Regions from separate parts of the Coprobacter fastidiosus genome, predicted to be linked through region 2. Evidence: riboswitches for the same ligand, from Rfam matches in the RefSeq annotation. Region 2 holds a riboswitch; the other holds the start of a gene.
What was found. A riboswitch is a leader RNA that binds a small molecule or an ion and turns the genes downstream of it on or off. The one in region 2 is predicted to bind cobalamin.
Positions count from the first base shown of each region.

Region 1: it holds a riboswitch for cobalamin, as region 2 does, so the genes downstream of both, accC (acetyl-CoA carboxylase biotin carboxylase subunit) here and QUE35_RS00740 (BNR-repeat neuraminidase N-terminal domain-containing protein) in region 2, are expected to answer to the same signal.

Region 1 covers NZ_AP028032.1:813,720-818,971, reverse strand. The annotation lists gene QUE35_RS03300 (acyl-CoA carboxylase subunit beta) at 1-1,081, opposite strand, end outside; gene QUE35_RS03295 (acyl-CoA carboxylase biotin carboxyl carrier protein subunit) at 1,128-1,655, opposite strand; gene accC (acetyl-CoA carboxylase biotin carboxylase subunit) at 1,668-3,179, opposite strand; cobalamin riboswitch at 3,459-3,655, opposite strand; gene QUE35_RS03285 (AI-2E family transporter) at 3,808-4,926, opposite strand; gene QUE35_RS03280 (thymidine kinase) at 4,981-5,252, opposite strand, start outside.
Region 2 covers NZ_AP028032.1:186,461-191,712, forward strand. The annotation lists gene QUE35_RS00725 (DUF3737 family protein) at 1-256, opposite strand, end outside; gene QUE35_RS00730 (sugar O-acetyltransferase) at 274-843, opposite strand; gene QUE35_RS00735 (cyclophilin-like fold protein) at 858-1,886, opposite strand; cobalamin riboswitch at 2,378-2,593, shown strand; gene QUE35_RS00740 (BNR-repeat neuraminidase N-terminal domain-containing protein) at 2,758-5,252, shown strand, end outside.

The sequences.
Region 1 (5,252 bases), 630 kb from region 2:
TGATAATCCCGTTATGCTCCTGTACCGTCCCCGGCAAAAATCCCGGCACATCCTCAAACGTCACCAACGGAATATTAAAACAATCACAAAAGCGGATAAACCTAGCCGCCTTATCCGAAGCATCGATATCCAACACCCCCGCAAGGAAAGCAGGCTGGTTCGCCACGATCCCGACAGTCCGTCCCCCCAACCTTGCAAATCCGATCACAATATTCTTGGCAAAATCCGGCATGACCTCAAAAAAATATCCATCATCGACCACCGGCACAATGACCTCCTTCATATCATAAGGAATATTCGGATCATCCGGAATCACCTCTCTCAATCCCGTCACCTCACGACGAATATCATCCCTGCAAGGGACACACGGAGCATCCTCCATATTATTAGCCGGCAAGAAACTCAACAACTCCCGGATCTCCAATATCACCTCCTTCTCGGAATCCCCCAAGAAATGGGCCACACCGCTGACCGAAGCATGCGTCACCGCTCCCCCCAGCTCCTCCTTACCGACCAGTTCATGCGTCACCGCCTTAACCACATCCGGCCCGGTAACGAACATATGACTGTACCCCCTGACCATAAAAATAAAATCGGTCAAAGCCGGCGAATAACACGCCCCCCCGGCACAAGGTCCGAGAATAGCCGAAATCTGCGGAATCACCCCCGAAGCCATGGTATTGCGGAAAAAAATACCCGCATACCCGGACAAGCTCTCCACCCCCTCCTGAATACGCGCGCCGCCCGAATCATTCAAAGCGATCACCGGAGCACCGTTCTTCAAAGCCAGATCCTGCACCTTCATGATCTTCCGAGCATTCTCCGCACTCAACGTACCCCCGAACACCGTAAAATCATAAGCATACACAAACACGAGCCTGCCCTCGATCCTGCCATACCCCGACACGACCCCGTCCCCGGGAATCCTCGCCCCGTCCATTCCATAATCCTTACACCTGTGCACCACGAACTTGTCCAGCTCATTAAAAGAAGCCGGATCCAACAACAATTCGATCCTCTCCCTCGCCGTCAACTTACCGGCCGCATGCTGCTTACCGATTCGGTCAGCCCCTCCGGCCATCTCCGCCGCCCTGTTTCTCTCGTCAAACACGGCATATAAACTATCCTTATTCTCCATAAGCCTCCAAACCATTTAAATTAAGCCACACCAACACCTGATCAGTATTCACCAGATCCCCCTCCTTGACGAGAACCTCCCTGACCACACAATCCTCACTCACCTTAAAATTACTCTGCATCTTCATGGCCTCGACTACCAATACGGTATCCCCGGCCGCCAGCCTGTCCCCCTCGGCCGCCATCACCCTCACGACCTTTCCCGGCATGAGAGCGACAATCCTGTCAGCCTGTCTCTCCCCCTCCTTTCTTCGGGCAGACAACAACTTGGCCTTCGCATCCAGAATCTCCACCGGCAAAGAAGCAAACGCCGTATTGACGGTATAAGACTTTCCCCCCTCAGCCCTGATCAACTCGGCATTATAAGAAACCCCGTCCATCAAAATCGAACACACCCCATTCTCAGCCATCATCACATCCAGGTCCAAGACCTTGCCATCAATAGACATCCTCACACAATTCCCCACCTTACTGATCAACTCGACCTCCGCTATCCTGTTACCAACACGAATCTCCATATCCCAATAAAATTAAATTCTCAAAACCCCCTTATGAATACCGAACGCCCTCCATCTGCTGATCGGCCTGTTATCGGTTCTCCCCGTCACATTCTCCTCAAACCCCATCAAATAATCAATATAAGCAGCAATCATCGCCACCTCCACACAAACCTCGTCCCGGGCATCATACCCCTCACGAAAAAACACCGCATTCTTCTCGACGAATCCCGTATCATACCCCCCTGTCACAAAATCCGGCGTATCCATGATCCTCCTCAAATAAGCGATATTCGTCTTCACCCCGGTAATCTTATACTCGAACAAAACCCTTCTCATCCTCTCGATCGCATACTCCCTGCAAGTAGCCCACACGATCAACTTACCGATCATCGGATCATAAAACACAGGAATCTCATATCCCTCATACACATAACTGTCCACCCTTACCCCGATACCGTTCGGCTCAGTAATCTGTCTGACAATCCCGGGCGCAGGCAAGAAATCCGCCAGCGTATCCTCGGCACAAATTCGGCACTCAATCGCATGCCCCCTCTGGATAATATCCCCCTGCCTCAATCTCAAAGGCCTTCCATTAGCAATATGAATCTGCTCCTTTACCAGATCGATCCCCAGGACCTCCTCTGTAATCGGATGCTCGACCTGCAGGCGAGTATTCATCTCGAGAAAGAAATAATTCCCGTCCCCGTCCACAAGAAACTCTATCGTTCCAGCCCCGACATAATTCACGGCCTTAGCCGCTGCCACAGCCTTCTCACCCATGTCCCGTCTCAAAGCCTCGGAAATAAACGGCGAAGGCGTCTCCTCCACGATCTTCTGATTCCTCCTCTGCACCGAACACTCCCTCTCACAAAGATGAATCACATTCCCGTGCCTGTCCCCCAGAATCTGGAACTCGATATGATGCGGATGCACTACGAATTTTTCGATATATACGGTATCATCCCCAAAAGAAGCCAAAGCCTCGGACTTAGCCGCCAGAAACGCCTCCTCGACCTCTTCGGGCCTTCTTGCCAGCCTCATACCCTTTCCACCGCCACCGGCCGAAGCCTTCAACATCACCGGATATCCGATACGATTGCAGACGTCTATGGCCTCCTCAGAAGAATTCAGGTTCTCAGTAGTACCGGGTACAACCGGCACACCCGCCTCCCTCATTCTCCTACGCGCAGAAATCTTATCCCCCATAACCTCCATAGTCTCGGGCTCAGGACCGATGAAAACGATGCCAGCCCTCCTGCACCTTCTGGCAAAATCCGGATTCTCAGACAAGAAGCCATATCCGGGATGAATCGCATCCGCCCCGTGCTCGAGAGCCACCTGAATAATTCTGTCGATATTCAAATAACTCTCCCTGGCCTCAGCCGGGCCGATACAATACGCCTCATCGGCATACATCACATGCCTGGCCGCCCTGTCGGCCTCGGAGAATACGGCGATGGTCCGTATCTCCATCTCCTTGCACGACCGCATCACTCGGACAGCGATCTCGCCGCGATTGGCTACCAATATCTTCTTTATCATTGTTTTTTGTTAATTATGTCGTTATAACATAGGGTTTAAAAAATATAAAAAAACAGTCCGGCATTTTCCGGACAAGATTTATGTAAATATTTTAAATGATTGAGTGATCGGACGTAAGAGTTTTGCAGATCGTCCAGTTTAGTAAAAGTATGTAAATAATTATCCGCATTATCGGATCGGTTGATAAAAGAAATATCACATCGCGGACATATCTTTTTCATAAATTGCAAAAATTGAAATCAATAATTTTTTCGCATTTACACTCTAATCCTCGAGAATGTAAACCTTTAATGAATGGCAGGTCTTCTGACTTACTCCCATTCTGAAACCTTCCCGGTCATAGACCAGTGGCTCAGTTTTTTCAGAATGTTGAATAGAGCTTCACAGCAGCGGGACTGTTCGGGATTTGCACCCGATTCCCTTTTAATTTGCTTTTACGAAAAGGAAAAGCAAAACCGATTCAGCAGCAAATATAGGGATAAATTTTAATTTATAAGAATATGTCGGGAAATATCGATGGCGGAATATAGCGTATGATACAGCACTTATGGGGCTTATTCCCTGATTATAATCGGTTTATTTTTGAATTGATTTATGAATATTTTTTGTCGGAAAATTTAGATATACTCTACGATATTTTTCGTATATTTTTTTTCTTTTCTTTTTCAGGATTTTCTTTTAAGATGTATTTTTGATAATAAGCCAACACGAGCGATGTGAGAGGAAGTGCTATAATCATGCCGATAACACCGAGCAGAGTTCCCCATATCGATAGAGATAGAAGTATAATTGCCGGATTTAATCCTGTGACATGTCCCATGATGCGAGGGACGAGAATTATATCTTGAATTAACTGTACTATGATGAAAACAGCCATGCATGCTGCGAACAAAAGCCAAAAGTTTTGTCCCGATTCAGAGGCTTTTATCAGACATAACAAAACTGTCGGGATAACTCCGATGATTTGCAGGTAAGGCACCATATTTAGTAGTCCGATAAATAATCCCAATACGATAGCAAGGGGTAGTCCGACGATAAGAAATCCGATACTGAAAAGAATGCCGACTAAAAAGGCAACGAGAGACTGACCTCTGAAATACCGGTTCATGCTTACTTGCACGTCGGTGAGTATTCCTAATACAGTTCTGCGGTAACGGCGAGGAATGAGACCTCGAAAGCCGACGATGATCTTTTCATAATCGAGTAGGATAAAAAACAGATACAACAATACTATAAACCAACTTACAATGGTGATAATTTGGTTTACCGATCCGGTAAGAAAAGACCAGGCTTGAGTAACAGTTGTTTCGATCAATTTTTTCCAGTCTTCTTTATTCATCATTTGTGCGATCTGTTCGAAATCGATTTTTTCCCGGATATAATCGTGCCAACTTTCAGGAAGAAAAGGTATCGTATTATCCGTTGATATATAATTATGAATGAGAATTTTCATTTTATCCATCTCTTCTATAATAGATGGTATGAAAATCCATCCGAGCAATCCGAAAAAAAGAACGACCGACAATAAAGTTGCCGAGATCGCAACTACTCGGTTCTTGATGCGGCATTTATTATGAAAAAATTCTACAATCGGATGCATGAGGTAGGCCAGTAGCCATGCAACGAGAAATGGTAGAAGTGCACCTTTCAGCAAATTTATCAGATAGAACGTTCCGACAAGAATTGCTATACTGAATATGATTCGGGTAACCCGGTCAAAAGTGTAAGGACGGCGTGAAAGATACATGATTGCTCGATTTTAATTATACTTGATAATGAATTGATATAACGGGTGTGAAATCTATTCTTGCGATGCATGTTTTTTATTATAGCACGTACGGCAAAGTGGCTGATATTCTCCTTTTTCACCCAATAAAACTCTTTTATCATTGTCTATAAGTCGGTGGGAATAATTAGCTAAATGCCCGCATTCTACACAGATGGCATGAACTTTGGTCACTTCATCGGCAATTGATAACAAATAGGGCATAGGCCCGAAAGGTACTTTTTTAAAATCCATATCTAATCCCGCTACGATAACCCGTGTTCCTTGATCGGCAAGCTGGTTGCAGA
Region 2 (5,252 bases):
TATTGGTCATTTTTAAATGATCGGAATACCACAAGGCAGAACGTCCTCCGATATCGAAAAAGCATCGGTCGATAATAAAACCATGTACGTGCCAAAAAGGATAATTCCCTTCAAATTTGCAATTTATGGCCTCTATGTTGCTGCATTCTTTAATAGCCGATTCTCCGGCATGAATAATCACATTTTCTAAACGAAGGTCATGTGACTCGAATAAGGGGCGTTCGCCCCCGAATTCGGCATTCGATATAGTTTTCATTTGTTGTAATTTTAGTGTTATTTATTTTCGATCAATTTGATAAATCGTGCAGGACTTCCGCCTACAATTGTATTAGCCTCTACATTTTTTGTCACAACCGCTCCTGCTCCGATAATGGCATTATCTCCGATACTGACATCTTGAAGAATAGTTGCATTAGAACCTATCCAGACATTCTTGCCGAGTATAATGGGTGCAGGATAAGTCGTTTTACGGTCTTCCGGAGCTAATCCGTGATTGAGTGTAGCAAACACTACGTTGTGTCCGATTTGGCAACCATCCCCGATTGTTATTCCCCCGTGGTCTTGGAAATGGCAACAAGCGTTGATAAATACATTCTCACCTATGGAAATATTCTTTCCGAAATCAGTATAAAATGGAGGGAACACTCGAAGTGTCTGCGGAACAGAATAGCCAAACAGTTCGGAAAGTAATTCTCTGACTTTATCGGGAACATGATATGCCGTATTCAGCCGGAATGTGATGCGCCTCGCTTCATTGCTCATATCATCCATGAAGTGATGAATCTCCTCTGTATTAAGAGCCTTACGTGCTTTTACATATGCTTTGAAACTTTCGATAGTCATATTAATTAGTCATATTATTGTTGTTCGATTTTTACTTGTATATCTCCATCAATGCTTAAAGCCTCGATATCATTACCGTTTATATGTCCTATTTTTATCAGATCATTACTATGTGACCAATTTTTGCAGAAAATGGCGACATTTCCCCATGGAACATAAATAGTAATGTCGCCGGGTATGGGAGTACAACCGCGAGTAACACCTTCGGTTGTCAAGGTTGGAGAAGGATAGAAGATTTTTTCGGTTGTATTATTGTAGTCATTTAACGTTACTTCCAATGGCAGACGGGAAAGAAAATCTTGTGCAGCTGCGTTGTCTTCCATTGTTGCGGTAATGGTGCGGTTACCGATCTTGATGTTTATATTTTGAGAAGAACTCTCCGGTATATCCGATTCCTCCCGATCAGCACCTATTCTGTCAAGCCATTCAGTAATACGGCTCTCCATTTGCGGAAGGGTTGAAGAGGTCAACAGTAATGACTGCTCGATCAGGATAGACTCGGTACAGATCGATCGTGCTTCGTTAACAGAGGAGGCAATATCGCTGCTGCCGCTTGTAGCAAACAGGGCTATTTGTTTTCCGGAAAGTTTTGAAGCATGTTGGCGCAAAAAACTCTGCATCGGTGTTGCCATGCTTCCGTACCAGATCGGATAGCCGATAAATATAATGTCATAATTGTCAAAATTATCGACAGAAGTTTTGATAGCAGGATAATTGCCTTGGCGGATTTCTTCTAATTCTTTTTGTGCTCGATTGAGTATAGAATTATAGTCATCATCGTAGGGAATCTGAGGTTCAACCTCTAAAATATCGCAATCGAGTATTGATTGAATCGTTTGTGCCACATGTTCGGTATTATTTGTACGTGAACTGTAAAGGACTAAATAATGTCCATTTTTTCCGGAGATAGGTGTATCGGTTTTATCGTTATTCTCATTTCTGTTTTCTGTTTGTTCCGAAATAAACGATTCATCTGATTTTCCACAGGCTGTTATTGATAGAACAATAAACAGCAGAAATAAAATTGATAAATTTTTTTTCATTGTTTTTATTTTTGTAGTTAATATTCAACTTATGTTTTGAGGTAGAGTTTGGAAAATTTTTAAGTTTATGTTTTCGTTCATTATTGTATGACAAAAATAGAGAGTCTTAAAAAGAACTTTTGTAGATAAATTATCGGTTTGTTTAACCAAATTACGGATTATTGTTTGAAGGAAAATCAGGAAGAAGTCTCATAAGTAATGTCTTTTTGGGGGGGACATACTCGCTCAATAGGGGATAAAAGATGTGTAAAAACGCATAAGATTTTAACTTCTAATACGAAACAAACATAAACATAGCGTAAAGATTAATCTGTAAAGGAAATATGTTCTGATAATATTTTCTTATTGGAAAATTTATGGACAGCTTCTTCATACTCTTAATAAGAGTTCTATCGAGAGAGAAACAGTAATAAATAAATTTTTTAATTATAGGCACGATATGTTATTTTATTATTTTAACATAGTAAATCCGATTAACAAAGATTAAACAGGTAAGTTTGCATTCGTATTGGTTCGCCTGCGTTTTTCTGCTCAGGTGATTAAAAGGGAATCAGGTGCAAGTCCTGAACAGTCCCGCTGCTGTAATTCTCGTTGATTCCGGACATTCATGTCACTGGGAAAATCGAAAGGCTCGTTTCGATTATGCTGGGAAGACGTCCGAAAGAGGAGAGATAAGTCAGAAGACCTGCCGTACATTTTCAGAATATCTTATGCTTTCGGGGGTTAAAGCAAAGGTAAGTATAAAATGTAACGTTAACGGGTTACGCTGGCTCTATACTGTATCTTTTCCTATAACTTTTTGTAAGTATAAGTTATTCGGTGATTTGAATATTATGTTTTGATTCAAATAATTGTTTAATTTAAAATGCTTATGAAAAGAATTATTACATTCTTGATTGCTTTTGCGTTTTTATGCAAGGTGGGGTCGGTTTGGGGACAAACAACCTCAGTCATGATGCCGTATGGCGATGACTATGACAATCCGAAAACCGTTACGGTAACCGATCCGATAACATTTTATGATAGCGGCGGAAGCTCAAGCAATGCCGAATCGTGGTGTGATTATCCGTCATCGGTATGTTTTGTGCCGGGAAATGCAGGCGAAGTTATAGAAGTCTCTTTTGAAACAGTCGATGTAAAATCTGCTCAATTTAGAATTTATGACGGTTTTGTCGATGTCGGTTATGATGATTTACCCGACGGAGACAAAGGTGTAATTGCAGCAAATTCTGTTTTTCAGTCGGCTTCTCCTGACGGGAAAATGACAGTCGGCTATTATTGTCCGGGAATGTCGGGTACAGGCTGGAAAGCGGTCGTGAAAAGCGTATCTCTTAAAGATATGATAATCGGTGAATGCATCGCTCTTTCTACGGGCGTTTCTTCCGTTCCAGTAGGTTCGGAATGTCAACCGATAATGCTCATTAACGTAAAGGCGGAAGGAAGCCTTAATCCGTTAACGGTAAGTGAATTATCTTTTAATCTTAACGGTACGGTTTCTGTCTCGGATTTACAGAATTTAAAAGTTTATTATTCGGGAAATAAATTACAGTTTAATGATGCTCATCTTTATGCTTCCGGATCATCAGGTAGTTCCGATATTAAGGCATCCGGATCGCAAGAACTTGTATCGGGAAATAATTATTTTTGGTTGGTAGGAGATGTAACGGCGGCGTCTGTTGTCGGGAATAAAATAGTGGCACAATGTACGTCGATAAAGGTTGCCGGAAACGAGGTGCTTGAGACCCCGATTGCTTCTGTAGGAGAAGTTTATATTGGCAGTGAATTGAGCATGTCTGCGATGTGGCAGAATTGTTATGTAGGCCAGACATCTTTGAATTTTTATGATGATGGCGGGCCTGACGGAAAAATATCGGAGGGTTTTAAAGGGCAGACGACTTTTATACCTTCGACATTGGGTAGGCGGATTCAAATTGAATTCAAGAAAGTGGCATTATTCAGTACCACGACCAGCGATAAAAGCGATATACTAAAGGTGTATAACGGTAAATCGGTAAATGAGGCTGACTTGAATATTCAAATTTCCAATGGAGATATAATTACGGTAACATCTTCTTCAGACGATGGAGCATTGACTGTTGCGTTGACCAGTGTAACGGGTGCATTGTTCGGGGATGGTTTTGAAGCCGTAGTTTCTGAGGTCGAGCCCAAAGAAATGACTGTGAAATCTATTGTTGCAGCACAATATACCGACGGAACAATTATGGCTGGAGATCTTTTACAACCTATATTGTCATTGAATATACAGACAGAGAATATCTTTCCTATAATAGCGCAGACTTTTAAGTTTACTACATCCGGAACGACTAATACTGCAGATGTGACAAAAGCATCGGTCTATTATACGGGTAAAAAAGCGGAATTCGGTTCTTCTAATAAAATAGGAGAGGTTATTTTAAACGGTAGTTCTGATTTTGAAATAACCGGTTGTACTCAGGAACTGGGAGAAGGAAACAACTATTTTTGGTTGGCATACGATATAGATCCGAGAGCTGTAGCCGGAAATAAAATCGATGCGGGATGCACCGCTGTTGTCTTGTCGGGTAAGGAAGAGATTATTGCCGATACCAATCCGGAAGGCGACCGTACGATAAAAAATGAATACGTTTCTACGGTAGGAACATTTGAAAAAACGATTTATGGTAGTTGGACTTATACGCATACCCCCAAAAAGTATGGTAGTGGATATGAAGCTGTACAGGGAAATCAAATCGTTACATTTATTCCGTATTCTGAAGGTAAAATTATAGAATTGGAGTATCAGGATTTTGCCGTGAGTGCAAGCTCTGGATATTATGGAGTGGATGCTACTTATATAATTTATAGCGGTAAAGGAACGACCGGAGAAGTATTGTGGAAAGCAAATACCGCAGATAAGCGAAAAAACGGGCCGGAAACTATTATTCGTTCTAAATCGGAAGACGGAGCTGTCACTGTTCTTTTCAACGCCAATGATTCGTTTTATAATGCAGACGGCTGGCATGCTTTTGTAAGAGAATATCAATCGAAAGATATGTCATTCGACGGGATAGATGTCGTGCAGGCAAGTTCGGACTTTGTAGCTGGAGGTACTGCCGATCAGGAAATTTTGTGGTTTAAGATAGTGACCGGAGGCGATAAAAACCCGTTGCCTTTAAATAAAATTGCTGTCGATCTGAAAAACTGTCAATCTTGTGTAGATAAAGTCTCCGTTTATTATACAGGTAAGAATGATGCGTTTGCAACAACAAATAAAATCGGCAGTGTCGATGTTGACGGTTCTGTCGGGAATCTGGAGATTCTTGTGTCGTCTGACTTTATTCTGGAAGAAGGAGATACTTATTTTTGGATAACTTACGATGTCAAAGT